Regions from separate parts of the Rhodococcus sp. Eu-32 genome, predicted to be linked through region 1. Evidence: riboswitches for the same ligand, from Rfam matches in the RefSeq annotation. Region 1 holds a riboswitch; the other holds the start of a gene.
What was found. A riboswitch is a leader RNA that binds a small molecule or an ion and turns the genes downstream of it on or off. The one in region 1 is predicted to bind S-adenosylmethionine.

Region 1 (7,252 bases):
ATTCCGTCCAGACGCGGCATCCACATGATCAGCGCCGTGACCGTGAGCGCACCGATGACGGCGACGACGGCGAAAGCACTGCGCCATCCGAGGCTCTGGCCGAGCCACGTCGCCGCGGGCACGCCGACGACGTTCGCGATGGACAGTCCCATCATGACCATGGCTACGGCTTTCGCGCGCTTGCCGGGCTCCGCGAGATGCGCGGCCACGAGCGCGGCGATACCGAAGTACGCGCCGTGCGGGAGTCCGGCGACGAACCGCGATGCGACCAACTCGTGGAAGCTCGGCGCGAACACCGTGCCGAGGTTGCCGAGCGTGAACGCGGCCATCAGCAGGATGAGCAGAAGCCTTCGCGGAACACGTGCGGCCAGCGTGGCGATCGCAGGAGCTCCGACGACGACACCCAACGCGTACGCAGAGATCATGTGGCCGGCGGACGGCTCGGAAATTCCCATCGACGACGCGACGTCCGGCAGCAGACCCATCGATGCGAACTCGGTGGTTCCGATGCCGAAACCGCCGATCGACAACGCCACCATCGCGAGCCGTCTACTCGTGGAGTGCGGCCGCTTCTCGGTACTCAGGCCGTGAGACACCTTCGAACGCACGGCGCCGACATTCTTGGCGAGGGCGGAATCGGTGACAGACACAGCAGAACGACCTTGTCTCGAGAGGGGGAACGGAAGCATGAAGAAGGGACGGACCCTGGAGGGAACGTCCCTGCGATCCATTGTCGTCCCGCACGCAACGGATTTTCTTCCTGATCGGCGGTGATTGTGCTCACGAGACACTTATCCGCAGGTCACAGTGCACGATTTCGGAGTTCCGACGTCGCTATTCCTCCCGCCCGGGCGCACCGCTAGGATTCCAGCAGGTCATGAGCGCCAGCATCGAGCCCCGGCTTGCTGGCCGGCAACCCTCCAACCGCGGTGGGGTGCTCCGGGTGAAGACCTGGTTACTCGGTTGCAGAACGCAACCGAAGAACAAGCGCGGGTCCGCAGGACGGTCTCAGGCCGACTCGGCGGGCCCACTGACCGGGCACGACTGGCCAGACGGGCACGACTGGACCGCGAAGGCCCCCGAGGAGGTTTGCATGTGTTGTTGTCTCGATAGGCCCCGCCCGGCCCTCGCATGCGAGTGCCGTTTCGAATTCTGCACATCCTTCGAAGACGGAGTATTCACGACATGACCGAGAACAACCCCGACGTAGTCGACGCCGCAGGCGCCCCGATCGAGGATCCGACCGCGTCCTGGAGTTTCGAGACCAAGCAGATTCACGTCGGCCAGAGCGCCGACGGAGTCACCCGTGCGCGTGCTCTGCCGATCTACCAGACCACGTCGTACACGTTCGAGAACACCGACCACGCCGCCGCACTGTTCGGACTCGCCGAACCCGGCAACATCTACACCCGCATCATGAATCCGACGCAGGACGCCGTCGAGCAGCGCATCGCCGCGCTCGAAGGTGGCGTCGCCGCACTGCTGCTGTCGTCGGGACAGGCCGCCGAAACGCTCGCCATTCTCAACCTCGCCGAGGCAGGCGACCACATCGTCTCCAGTCCGCGACTGTACGGCGGCACGTACAACCTCTTCCACTACACACTGCCCAAGCTCGGCATCGAGGTCTCCTTCGTCGAGAACCCCGACGACCTCGAACAGTGGAAGGCCGCGATCAAGCCGAACACCAAGGCCTTCTACGGCGAGACCATCTCGAACCCGAAGAACGACATCTTCGACATTCCCGGTGTCGCCGAGGTTGCACACGCCAGCGGGATTCCGCTGATCGTCGACAACACGGTCGCCACCCCGTACCTCATCCAGCCGTTGACGTTGGGCGCCGACATCGTCGTGCACTCGGCGACGAAGTACCTGGGAGGCCACGGAACCGCGATCGCAGGCGTCATCGTCGACGGCGGCACGTTCGACTGGACGCAGGGCCGTCACCCGAATTTCACGACGCCCGATCCGAGCTACCACGGCGTCGTGTTCGCCGAACTCGGTGCGCCTGCCTACGCGCTCAAGGCTCGTGTGCAGCTGCTCCGCGACATCGGCGCGGCCGTGTCCCCGTTCAACGCCTTCCTCATCAGCCAGGGACTCGAAACGCTCAGCCTGCGTATCGAGCGCCACGTCGAGAACGCGCAGAAGGTCGCCGCGTTCCTCGAAGCACGCGAGGACGTCTCCAGCGTCGGCTATGCGGGTCTTCCGTCCTCACCGTGGTACGAGCGAGGACAGAAGCTGGCACCCAAGGGACAGGGCGCGATCGTGTCGTTCGAACTGACCGGCGGCGTGGACGCGGGCAAGAAGTTCGTCGACGCGCTGAGCCTCCACAGCCATGTCGCTAACATCGGGGACGTGCGTTCACTAGTCATCCATCCCGCGTCGACCACTCATTCGCAGTTGACTCCGGAGGAGCAGCTCGCCTCCGGCGTCACTCCCGGCCTGGTCAGGCTCGCAGTGGGCATCGAGGGAATCGACGACATTCTCGCCGATCTCGAACGCGGTTTCGCAGCGGCGGCGTCTTGACCATCAGCTCCGTGCACGACGCCCTGTCGGCCGCAGGATTTCCTGCGGCCGACGGGCGGCTCGGCCATGTCGACATAGGTGACCTCGAACTCGAAAGCGGCGCGACGCTGCGCGGTGTGACGATCGGGCTGCAGCGGTGGGGCACCATCTCGCCCGCTCGCGACAACGTGGTGCTCGTCGAGCACGCGCTGACCGGTGATTCGCACGTGTCCGGCCCTCCCGACGACGCCCACGCGCTGGCGGGGTGGTGGGACGGAATGATCGGCCCCGGCGCACCCGTCGACACCGACGAGTGGTGCGTCGTCGCCACCAATGTTCTCGGTGGGTGCGGCGGCACGACGGGTCCGTCGTCGATCGCACCGGACGGCAAGCCCTACGGCAGCCGATTCCCGGAGATCTCCATCCGCGATCAGGTCGCCGCCGAAGCTGCACTCGCGGATGCCCTGGGCATCGAGCGTTTCGCTGCCGTCGTCGGCGGCTCGATGGGCGGGATGCGCACGCTCGAATGGATCGTCGAATACCCCGAACGTGTTGCCGCCGCGCTGGTTCTGGCCGTCGGCGCTCGCGCGACGGCAGATCAGATCGGCACCCAGACCACACAGATCGCGGCCATCATGTCCGATCCCGACTGGCAGGGTGGTGACTACTACGGCACCGGCAAGGCTCCGCTCACCGGCCTCGGCATCGCACGCCGGATCGCCCACCTGACGTACCGCACGGAGAGCGAGCTCGATCTACGCTTCTCGAATTCGCCTCAGGCGGAAGAGGATCCGTGGAACGGCGGTCGCTACGCGATCGAAAGTTACCTCCAGCACCAGGCCACGAAGCTGGTCGGCCGTTTCGACGCGGGAACCTACGTGCTGCTCAGCGAGGCGATGAACCGCCACGACATCGGCCGTGGCCGCGGCGGAGTCGAAGCCGCGCTGGCTCGCGCGACCGTGCCGACGATCGTCGGCGGTGTCGACTCCGACCGGCTCTACCCGCTGCGCCAGCAGAAGGAGATCGCACGGGGACTGCCGAACTGCAGCGGCCTCGAAGTAATCCAGTCACGCGACGGCCACGACGGCTTCCTCACGGAGGCAGGAGCCGTGGCGAAACTGCTCGGCGAGACGATGGACCAGGCACGACAGAACCGCAGCGCCGACAACTGAGCGGCGGGCGGTCAGTCGGTGCCCAGAGGATCGATGGAGGCGGAGAGAAACACGATGGCTCCGCCCACCAACGCCAGTGCGGCGACGTCGAATCCGCGGCTGCGCACCTGAAGCAAGCCGACGCGGTTCTCCGGTAGACACAGGCGGAAGCCCGCCGCCAGGATGGTCGCCACACCGAGGACGAACGCGCCGCGCCGCCACCGGTCCGCGAGGACCAGCGCCAGCGCGGCGAGGATGACGAGCAGCACCACCAGCAACGGAAGGTTCTTGCGGATCCGCTCGCCCATCGGATCAGACCGCCGCGGTCGTCGCGTGCATCTGCTCGGCCCGTTCGACGACATTGGCCAGCAGGAACGCACGCGTCAGCGGTCCGACGCCACCCGGGTTGGGAGACAGGAAGCCCGCCACCTCGGCGACATCGGCGGCGACGTCGCCGCGCAGTCCCTCGTCCGTGCGTGTGACGCCGACGTCGAGAACGGCTGCACCGGGCTTGACCATGTCGGCGGTGACGATCCCCGGGACACCCGCGGCTGCGATGACGATGTCGGCACGACGAACCTCGGCGGCCAGATCCTTGGTCCCGGTGTGGCACAGAGTCACCGTCGAATTCTCGGATTTGCGAGTCAGCAGCAGGCCGATCGGGCGACCGACCGTGACACCGCGACCGATCACGACGGCGTGCGCGCCGTTCAGCTCGACGTCGCAGCGACGCAGCAGGTGCACGATGCCGCGCGGGGTGCACGGAAGCGCCGCTTCCTTGCCCAGCACGAGGCGTCCCAGGTTGATGGGGTGCAGGCCGTCGGCGTCCTTCGACGGATCGATGCGCTCGAGCGCTGCGTTCTCGTCGAGGTGCTTCGGCAGCGGCAACTGCACGATGTAGCCGGTGCACTCGGGGTTCGCGTTCAGCTCGTCGATGACGGCTTCGAGATCTGCCTGCGAGATGTCGGCCGGAAGGTCGCGGCGGATCGACGTGATGCCGACCTTCGCGCAGTCGCTGTGCTTGCCGCGCACGTAGGCGGCCGAGCCCGGGTCGTCGCCCACCAGAACGGTGGCCAACCCGGGCACGACGCCGCGCTCACGCAGAGCCGTCACACGCTGGGTCAGGTCGACGAAGATCTCGTCGCGGGTCGCCTTGCCGTCAAGAATTCTCGCAGTCACGGCTGCCATTGTTCCAGGCGACGCCGAACCCGTGTAGTCAACCCTCGACGGACAATCCGTGCGCCTGGGCGTACGCGACGGCCTGCGTCAACTCGATGCGCGCGCTTGTCACGACGGCGGCGACCCACAGGTTCGCGTCGACCCGCGCGCCTCGGAGGTCTGCCTCCTGCAGTTTCGCGCCCGTGGCCCGAGCGCCGGACAGGTCGGCCGACCGCAGGACGGCCTTGCGCAGATCGGTGTTGACGAGATTGGCCTCGGCCAAGCGACAACCCGTCAGGTCCATGCCGCGCATGTCCGCTCCCCCGAGCCCGACGAGCGTGAAATCGACCTCGTCGAACGTCGACGGGCGCATCCGCGAATCGACGAACGTCGACCCGATCAGCGTCGAATTGCGAAACGCACTGTGCTGCAAGTTCGTTCGAGTGAACGTGCACGACCGGAAAGCGGTGTTCACGTGGACCGACTCGGTCATGTCCGTCCCGGTGAAGTCGCATTCGGTGAACACCACCGACGACGTCTTCACGCCGCTGAGGTCGGCATCGCGGAACGTGCACGAGACGTACTGCCGGTCCGTCCACTGCTGCTGGTCGAGTCGCGCGTCGGAGAAGTCCTCGCCGATGATCTGTTCGCCGTCCACCTGCTCCATCCTTGCGGTCCCGCTAGTGGCAGAGTGAACCGGGTGTTTCGACTCATGTTCTTCGAGCCCCGCATCCCACAGAACACCGGCAACGCGATCCGCCTGGTGGCCGGGACCGGGTGCGAACTGCACCTCGTGGAGCCCCTCGGCTTCGACATGTCCGAGCCGAAGCTCAAACGCGCAGGCCTCGACTACCACGACCTCGCGTCGGTCACCGTGCACGAGAACCTCGCCGCCGCCTGGGATGCATTGGCACCCGAACGCGTCTACGCCTACACCGCACATACGACGCGTTTCCACACCGACGTCGCGTACCAACCCGGGGACGTACTGCTGTTCGGGCCGGAACCGACGGGACTTCCCGACGAGGTACTGGACGATCCCCGAGTCACCGACAAGCTACGCATTCCCATGATCGCCGGCCGCCGATCGCTCAACCTCGCCAACTCTGCGGCGGTCGTCATGTACGAGGCGTGGAGGCAACACGGGTTCGACGGCGCGGTCTAGGTATCAGGTGTCGCTCGGGTCCGGTTCGGGCTCGGTCGCAGGCTCCGTGTCCGACGTCTTCCTCGCGGTCCCTCGAATCGCCCGGACGACCCCGTAGACGACCCCGGCCGCGATCGCGAGCGCCCCGATCCACGGGATCGCGCGTCCCAGCGCGACGACGCCGTCGGCCATCGCGTCCAGCAGCGAATGCCAACCCGCGACGAGACCGTCCCAGAACGAATCGGGTCCAGGAGACGGCGTCGCATCGTCGGTGGTGAATTGGATTGTGATGGTGGACAAATCGACTTGGTCCGCAAGGTAGTTCTTCTGTGACGTGAGACTGTCCAGTTCGCCCTGCCTGCTCGACAGCGCGGACTCCGCTTCGATCAGATCCGCAGTGGTGGTCGCGCCGGCAATCAGCCCCTTCAGCCGATCGACGGACGCCTGCAGCGCACCGATGCGCGCATCGAGGTCCTGGTACTGCATGGTGACGTCGTCGCGCGAAACACTGACGGACGTCACCTTCCCGAGCCCCTCGATGCGGTCGAGGGTGCCGGTCAATTCGTCGGCAGGGATACGTGCGGTGATGGAACTGCTCGCCGTCGAATTGTCCGTCGCGGGATTCTCGGACCGATTGTCGACGCGTCCGCCCACCTCTTCGACGACGGACGTCGCGTCCCGTGCCGCTGCGATCGGATCGACCGCGGTGATGTAAACCTGGCCCGTCACAACCTCTTTGCGCTCCGACGAGTCCGGCGAACCGGGCGCCTGATCCCGCGCCGCGGTTCCCGATTCGGGCGCAAGCGCCACGCCCGGTTGCGAATAGGACTCTTCGGGCGCCGGGGCTCCGGAGGTCCCGTCCGATCCACTGCATCCCACGACGAGAAACAACGATCCGACCAGGGCGGCAACCAGGCTGCGCGTCATCCCAGGATGGTAGATCAGCGTGGCCCATCGGCGGGGAGTACCGAATCGTTACAGCCATAGGGATATCTCACTGATGACCTGAGCGCGGAACCGGGGTACGGTGTCCCGCACCGACCCATTTCGTTTCGTGAAGGAGCCTCCTGTTGTTCTCCGCTTCCACCGTTTTTTCTTCGCTCCGTCGCACGTCTCAGGAGAGCTCTTCAGCTCGGTTCGGTAGTCGAATCTCGCGCACGGCAGCACTTTTCGCTGTCGGTGGTTCAGTCGCCGCAGCCGGTTTCCTCGGAGCAGGCACCGCAGCTGCTGCTCCGGTGAGCTGTGTGTCGCCTCCCGCCGCCAACGACATTCGAGTCGACGGCACCGCCAGCTGCGG
Region 2 (7,252 bases), on a different contig from region 1:
ACATGTTCAGGACGGCCGTTCCTTCGGCTGCGCGCGCGAACCACGGCGCGGCGACGGTTTCGACGAACGTGTCCGCGACCTCGTTGCGCCACACGAACGAACTCCACAGCGGGTGCTCGACCTTGTCGATGCGGCCGACCCAGACCCACTTCGCGGCTGCGGAAATCGCCGCGGCGACCGCACCTGCGACCAGCAGTACGACGCCACTGAGCAGCGCGGCGAGCCAGTAGCCCACGGCGTCGGCGATGGCGGTCAGTCCGAACAGCACGCCCAGGCCGATCCCGAACGTGACGACGACCGGAATGAGGCGGCACGTCTCGACGAGCGCACGGGCGATCTTCAGCTTGCGCGGCGGATCGAACGTCCGGGAGCTGTCGCCTCGGCCGGCTGCCCGACGCAGACGCACCGGCGGGCTTCCGAGCCACGACGAGCCCGACTTCGCCTTGTCCGGTGTCGCGGACAGCACGGCGACGAGGCCGTTCTTCGGAACGGTACGGCCGGGGCCGGTCATACCCGAGTTGCCGAGGAACGCGCGCTTGCCGACCTTCGCGTCGCCGAGGTGCATCCAGCCGCCACCGAGCTCGTAGCTCGCGACCATCGTGTCGTCGGCGAGGAATGCGCCGTCGGCGACGGTTGTGAACTTGGGGATCATCAGCACGGTCGACGCCTCGACGTCCTTGCCGATCTTGGCGCCCAGCAGTCGCAGCCAGTGCGGTGTCAGCAGCGACGCGTACAGCGGGAACAGGAACGTCCTGGCGGAGTCCATCAGGCGTTCGGTGGCCCAGACCTGCCAGCCGATACGGCTGCGAACAGGGTGATAGCCCTCGGTGAGGCCGATGCTGAGGAGCCGGACGGCGGCCAGCGTGATGACCGCGAACGTGCCGAGCGACACGAGGGTCGCGACGGGCAGCATGATGGCCGCACGGCCGATGGCCTCGCCGATCGAGGTGGCAGTGTGCAGCCACCAGCCCATCAGCACGAGCGAGACACCGATCGAGAAGATGGCCATGCCCGACAGGAACAGCGACGCGACGCCGTACGCCAGCATCCACTGAATCGCGCGCGGGGGAGTCTCGTCGGGCCAGGGGTGCTCGGCCTTGCCGACCTTCTGAGCGGGCGAACCGGCCCACAGCTGCCCGGCCTTGACCTTGCCGACGACGGCCGAGCCGGCGCTGACCACCGCGTTCTTGCCGACGGACGTTCCGGGGAGAAGCGTCGAGCGAGCGCCGACGGCAGCCCCCGCGCCGATCTTGATACCGCCGATGTAGACGAGGTCGCCGTCGATCCAGTGACCGGTGAGATCGACCTCCGGTTCCACCGAACAGCCGTCCCCGAGTTCGAGCATGCCGGTGACCGGCGGAAGTGTGTGCAGGTCGACGCCCTTGCCGACCTTCGCGCCGAGCGCGCGGGCGTAGTAGACCATCCACGGTGCTCCGGACAGGTTCGACGCCCCGCTGGCGTCGGTCAGACGCGTCGCTGCCCACAGCCTGATGTGAGCGCTGCCGCCGCGACTGTAGGCGCCGGGTTTCAGGCCTGCCAGCAGGATTCGCGAGCCGACGACCGAGATCGCCATGCGGCCGACCGGCGTGATGAACAGGACGAACGCGACGAGAATCCACCACCACGACACCGTCGGCGCCCACGGAACCTCGGCGAACCACGACATGACGTTGAACAGAATCCCCAGCCACGTGACCCACTGCAGGCCGGTCAGCGTCGTCAGCGGAACGGTCGCGGCGATCTGCGCCCACTGCGCCGTGCGTGACGTCGGTTCGACCTCACGCGGCACGACCTCGACCGGCGGTTTCAGCTCGTCCAGGTATCGGGCCAGTGAACCGAGCCGTGGGTGGTCGTAGAGCTGGGCGACGGTGATCTCGGGGAACCGCTCACGCAGTGCCGTCACCAACTGGGCAGCGGACAGCGAGCCGCCGCCGTTCTGGAAGAAGTCGGCGTTCTCGTCGGTCACCTGAGCGCCGAGGATGTCGGTCCACAGCTCGGCGACCCAGCCGGCAGTGCCTTCCAGCGCCGACGCGTCACCGAGCCCCGGCAGAGGCCAGGGCAGTGCGTTGCGATCGACCTTGCCCGACGTCCGCGTCGGCATCTCCTCGACGAGCGCGAGCCGCGGAACGAGCGCAGCCGGGAGCTGCTCGGACAGCAGCGTCCGCGCCGCATCGAGGTCGAAATTCTTGTCGGTGCTGGCGAGATAGCCGACCAGCACCGAGTTGCCTGCACCCGTCTTGCGGACCGCGGCCGCAGCACCGGCGACGCCGGGGAGAGCCTGCAGCGCGTTGTCGATCTCGCCGAGCTCGATGCGTCGACCGCCGAGCTTGATCTGGTCGTCGGCGCGGCCCTGGAACAACAGACCCTCGACTTCGAGCTTGACGAGGTCGCCACTGCGATAGGCGCGCTCCCACCCGAGCGTCGGCATCGGGGCGTATTTCTCGGCGTCCTTCGCCGGGTCGAGGTAGCGCGCGAGGCCGACGCCGCCGATGACGAGCTCACCGACCTCGCCGACGGCAACCGGCTGGCCGGACGCGTCGACGACGGCGAGATCCCAGCCGTCGAGTGGCAGGCCGATACGGACCGGACCCTTGCCGTCCATGATCGACGCACACGCGACGACGGTGGCCTCGGTGGGCCCGTACGTGTTCCACACCTCGCGACCGTCGACGGCGAGGCGTTCGGCCAGCTCCGGCGGGCACGCCTCGCCGCCGAAAATCAACAGGCGGACGGCTTCGAGCGCCACAGCGGGCCACAGAGCTGCGAGCGTCGGGACGGTCGAGACGACCGAGATGTCACGGGAAACGAGCCACGGTCCGAGATCGAATCCACTGCGGACGAGCGAGCGAGGTGCGGGAACGAGACACGCGCCGTGACGCCACGCGAGCCACATCTCCTCGCAGGACGCGTCGAACGCCACCGACAGACCTGCCAGCACGCGGTCGCCCGGACCGAGGGGATCGTCCTGCATGAACATCCGCGCTTCGGCGTCGACGAATGCCGCGGCGTTGCGATGGCTGACGGCGACGCCCTTCGGCGTACCCGTCGAACCCGACGTGAAGATGACCCAGGCGTCGTCGTCGGGGCTCGGGATGGTCAGGGTGTCGGGCAGGGGAATGTCCTGCTTGTCGGCCGTACCTGCAGCGATGCCGCCCGCCGTCACGACCGCGGTCACCTTGGCCTCACCGAAGACAAGCTCGGCGCGCTCGTCGGGGTCGTCGGCGTCGACGGGCACGTACGCAGCACCGGCGTTCAGGATCGACAGAATCGCGACGTACAACGAGAACGAGCCCGATGGCATCCGGACGCCGACGCGGTCGCCGCGCCGAACTCCCGCCCTGGCCAGCCATTGCGCGCCCTCGTCGATGTCCTCGAGCAGCTCGCGGTAGGTGATCGACGTGCTTCCGTCGTCGATCGCCATGGCGTTGGGATGCTGTGACGCCGTCGACCGCAGGACGTCGATGAGGGTGCGCTCACGAGGAGCGCGATCTCCGCGCAGAAATTCGGCAGGTATGGCTGCAGACGCCTGCGTCTTCGTCGGTTCCGATCGTGATTCCACAGACAACCGGGTGTTCCTCTTCTCGAATCGTCAACGTGATTTGTGGGTCGTTATCTCATGTTGGGTTTGCCAGAAGGTGAACGGCTGCATGGTCGAGACACCGGGCGAAGTTTACTCGCGTGGTGCGGCTTCGCCCCGCGGGTTTCCTACCTGCCGGGTTGACAATGACGAGAGTCGTTTGCCATTCTCTGTTCAGGTCATGAGTACCAGCGCAAAGCCCCGGCTCGCTGGTCGGCAACCCTCCTCCGCGGTGGGGTGCTCCGGGTGACGACCTGGCCGACGCCGGAGAACCGGTGCGGCAAGCGCGGACTCGAACGCCGTATCGGCGTGGGTCCCCGAACGACAAGGGGATAATTGTCATGACTGCTGTTCTCGAGAAGACCTGTGCACCGTTCGCTGCGGTCAGCGGCGCGAACGTGCAGGTCCCGCTCGTCGACGGAACCACCTGCAGCTACGCGAACTTCGACTACGCGGCCAGTGCACCTGCGCTCGCCGAGGTGTCCGCGCGAATCGAGGAGCTGCTGCCGTTCTACTCCAGCGTGCACCGGGGTGCCGGATATGCATCGCGGGTCTCGACGGCCGCATACGAGAAGGCCCGGGTGACCGTCTCCGACTTCGTTGGAGCGCAACAGGATTCCGTCGTGATCTTCACGCGGAACACCACCGACTCGCTGAACCTTCTCGCCGGCTGTGTCCCGGGAGACACCGTCGTGCTCGACATCGAGCACCACGCGAACCTGTTGCCGTGGAACGGGCGTCGCGTCGTCGTCGCAGCGGACTCGGTTGCCGAGACGGTTGCGCGCATCGACGCGGAACTGCGGACGAAACCTGCTGCGCTGCTTGCCGTCACGGGAGCGTCGAACGTCACGGGCGAGGTGCTGCCCATCCGCGAACTCGCGACGCTCGCGCATCGGCACGGTGCTCGAATTCTCGTCGACGGTGCCCAGTTGGTGCCGCATCGCCGCGTGAATCTTGCCGACCTGGGCGTCGACTACCTCGCTTTCTCGGGCCACAAGCTGTACGCGCCGCACGGTGCGGGTGTCCTCGTCGGCAGGCGTGACTGGCTCGACGCCGGTGAGCCCTACCTTGCCGGTGGTGGTGCGGTGCGACACGTGACCACGACGTCGACGGACTGGGCTCCGTCGCCCGCGCGTCACGAGGCCGGGACCCCGAACGTGCTCGGCGTCGTCGCGCTCGCAGCCGCGTGCGAGGCGATCACGGCGTACGAGGCGGCAGGTGCCGTCGACCACGAGCGTCGTCTGTGCACGCGGCTACGCGACGGGTTGGCCGGAATCGACGGAATCCAGCTCTTGTCGGTGTGGAACGACGCTCCGGACAGTGTGGGCATCGTCACATTTGCACTCGACGGGTACGGCCCGGGCGAGATCGCCGCATACCTGTCCGCCGAACACGGAATCGGCGTGCGCGACGGCAAGTTCTGTGCCCACCCGTTGCTGCAACGGCTCGGTTACGCAGGCGGCGCCGTGCGGGCCAGCCTGGGGCTCGGTAGTTCCGATGCCGACGTCGACCGTCTCGTCGACGCCGTCGCGCAGCTGGCCTCGTCCGGCCCCTCGTGGGTCTACGAGGAGGACAACGGATGGTGGAACCCGGTGCCCGATCCGCGCCCGTTCCCGGCGATTGCCGACGGCGGCGCAGGCGTGGGATCCCCGTGCGCGAACGGAGAGGTTAGCATCGGGTCATGACAGCAAATGTCGTGTCGCAGGGCCGATTCTGGCGCGACAGGTACGTGGATCTGTGCCGCACGGCCTCCGGGTCTTGTAGGCGTTCGGGTAGGACCTAGGCAACCTTCCCCTGCTTCCACGACAGGACATCTCATGTCGAACACTTCACCCGTACGCGTCGCCGTCGATCATGCGGGCACCTGGACCGAAATCACCGACGCCGTTCCGACCGAGGCGGTCGCCCGCATCGTCGCCGCAGACCTTCGTGAGGGCCAACAGGCTCGCACGGCACTGCGCTCCGATGCAGTGGCCGCAGGCAAGGATGCCGACAGCGTCGCAGTCTTCCTCGACATCGAGTTCCACATCGCCGACGACGCCAGGACTGCGCGTCGTGAGTTCGCGGCGTTGGACGTGCCCGCCGTTCCCGGTTCGATCCGGTACGTCGGAACCGCTGCCGGTCTGGCGGGGCTCGTCGCCGACGTGAAGGCCGCCGAGGTGGCCGACGGTGTCACCCTCGTCGCAGTCGGACCCGAGGCGCGCAACCTGGCCGACGTCGCAGCGGGCGTCGTCCCGTGGTTGGAGGACCGTGGCGTCGCGTTCCAGGTCGACGGACTGCTCGCCGCGACGGGTGCCATGCCGTCGGCGCGTGAACTCGCGTCCTGAGCGCGACTGACTGCACACGATCGACCCGAATCGACGGGAAATCGCCGATTCGGGCCGATTGTGTGCATCGAGTTGCGCAGTCAGGTCACATCCACGGCGAGGCCTGCCGTGATGCGTAGCAGCTCCTTGAACGTCGTCCTGAAGATCGTGTTCGGATGCCCTGCCGCAGCCCACAATTCGGGGTACTGGGACAGCGACTCGTCGACGTAGGTAGCCAGGTTGGTGGGGTGCCCGACGGGTGCGATGCCGCCGATCGGCTGATCCGTCGCCAATTTGACCAGATCGAGCGGTGCGCGCTGCAGCGTGCCGCCCAACCGTTCGCCGGTGGCGTTCGAGTTCACCTGGTGGGCTCCGGACACCAGCAGCAGCACCGGGTCGTCGTCGAGGAGGAACACCAGCGATTTCACGATCGCGCCGACGCTCACGCCGAGCGATTCCGCAGCGGCTTCTGCGGTCGATGTGGGTTCGGGCGAGGTGACGACCACCCCGTGGTGCCCGCGCGAGATCAGGATGTCGGCGACATGCGCCGCGTTCGGGTGGAGAAGCCGGGGCATCCTCCAAGAGTATTGCCAGTCGAGCAACTCCGCAGGCGCAAAGGGCGACCCGTCAACCGAGGCGGGAGTGGAGCCTGCGGAATGAGCCATCATTCGAGGCGGGAGTGGAGCCTGCGGAATGAGCCATCACTCGAGCAGATCCCCGAACAGCCGCAGGCGTGCCATGCCGCCGTCGGGGTAGATGTCCATCCGTACCTCGGAGACGGGCTCGGCGGCGTCCAGGACGAACCGGTGACGGGTGTCCGGCTGCAGACGAGTCCGGGGGAGCAGCTCGATCCATTCCCCGTCGCCGAGACGGCCTTTCAGCGACGCCGCGCCGGGGGCATTGCCGAGGAAGCAGGATGTGTCGAGTTCGGCCAACCGGACGGTACCGGTACCTGCGAGCATGACCTGAACCCAGTCGTTCGCGTCGTTTCGCCGGCGGGACGTCTCCCAACCCTCGCCCATCGATCGCGGCGGGCCGGGGAACAGCAGGTTGTTCGGCGAGCTGTAGAACATGTTGGAGCACGCCGACACGTAGCCGCCGTTCTCGAGCGCCGCCAGGTCGAACGGGCCCGCAGCGAGAAAACGCGGGTCGGGACGTCCACGGCCCAGAACGCGCAGCCGTGCGACGCCACCGTCGGGGTAGATCGACAGCTTCACGTGCGTCCAGCGGTCGGAGGACTCCACCTCGAACCGGTTCTCGGTGTCGCCGTTCACGGGGCTCCGCGGAACGATGGTCTCCCACTCGGCGTCGTCGTACAGTTCCTGGCCCGACGGGAAGCCCTCGACCGTCGCGGCCTCGACGGAGATCT

Region 2: another riboswitch for S-adenosylmethionine. It lies ahead of DK926_RS20540 (aminotransferase class V-fold PLP-dependent enzyme); the one in region 1 lies ahead of DK926_RS25955 (bifunctional o-acetylhomoserine/o-acetylserine sulfhydrylase).

What each region holds. Positions count from the first base shown of each region.
Region 1 is NZ_QGNK01000038.1:9,660-16,911, forward strand. It holds gene DK926_RS25950 (MFS transporter) at 1-650, opposite strand, end outside; SAM riboswitch class IV at 874-996, shown strand; gene DK926_RS25955 (bifunctional o-acetylhomoserine/o-acetylserine sulfhydrylase) at 1,186-2,523, shown strand; gene DK926_RS25960 (homoserine O-acetyltransferase) at 2,520-3,674, shown strand; gene DK926_RS25965 (DUF3017 domain-containing protein) at 3,686-3,961, opposite strand; gene DK926_RS25970 (bifunctional methylenetetrahydrofolate dehydrogenase/methenyltetrahydrofolate cyclohydrolase) at 3,966-4,832, opposite strand; gene DK926_RS25975 (pentapeptide repeat-containing protein) at 4,870-5,478, opposite strand; gene DK926_RS25980 (tRNA (cytidine(34)-2'-O)-methyltransferase) at 5,512-5,976, shown strand; gene DK926_RS25985 (DUF4349 domain-containing protein) at 5,980-6,882, opposite strand; gene DK926_RS25990 (DUF6764 family protein) at 7,104-7,252, shown strand, end outside.
Region 2 is NZ_QGNK01000019.1:22,758-30,009, forward strand. It holds gene DK926_RS20535 (Pls/PosA family non-ribosomal peptide synthetase) at 1-3,565, opposite strand, end outside; SAM riboswitch class IV at 3,755-3,870, shown strand; gene DK926_RS20540 (aminotransferase class V-fold PLP-dependent enzyme) at 3,919-5,262, shown strand; gene DK926_RS20545 (hypothetical protein) at 5,395-5,904, shown strand; gene DK926_RS20550 (YbaK/EbsC family protein) at 5,985-6,458, opposite strand; gene alc (allantoicase) at 6,585-7,252, opposite strand, start outside.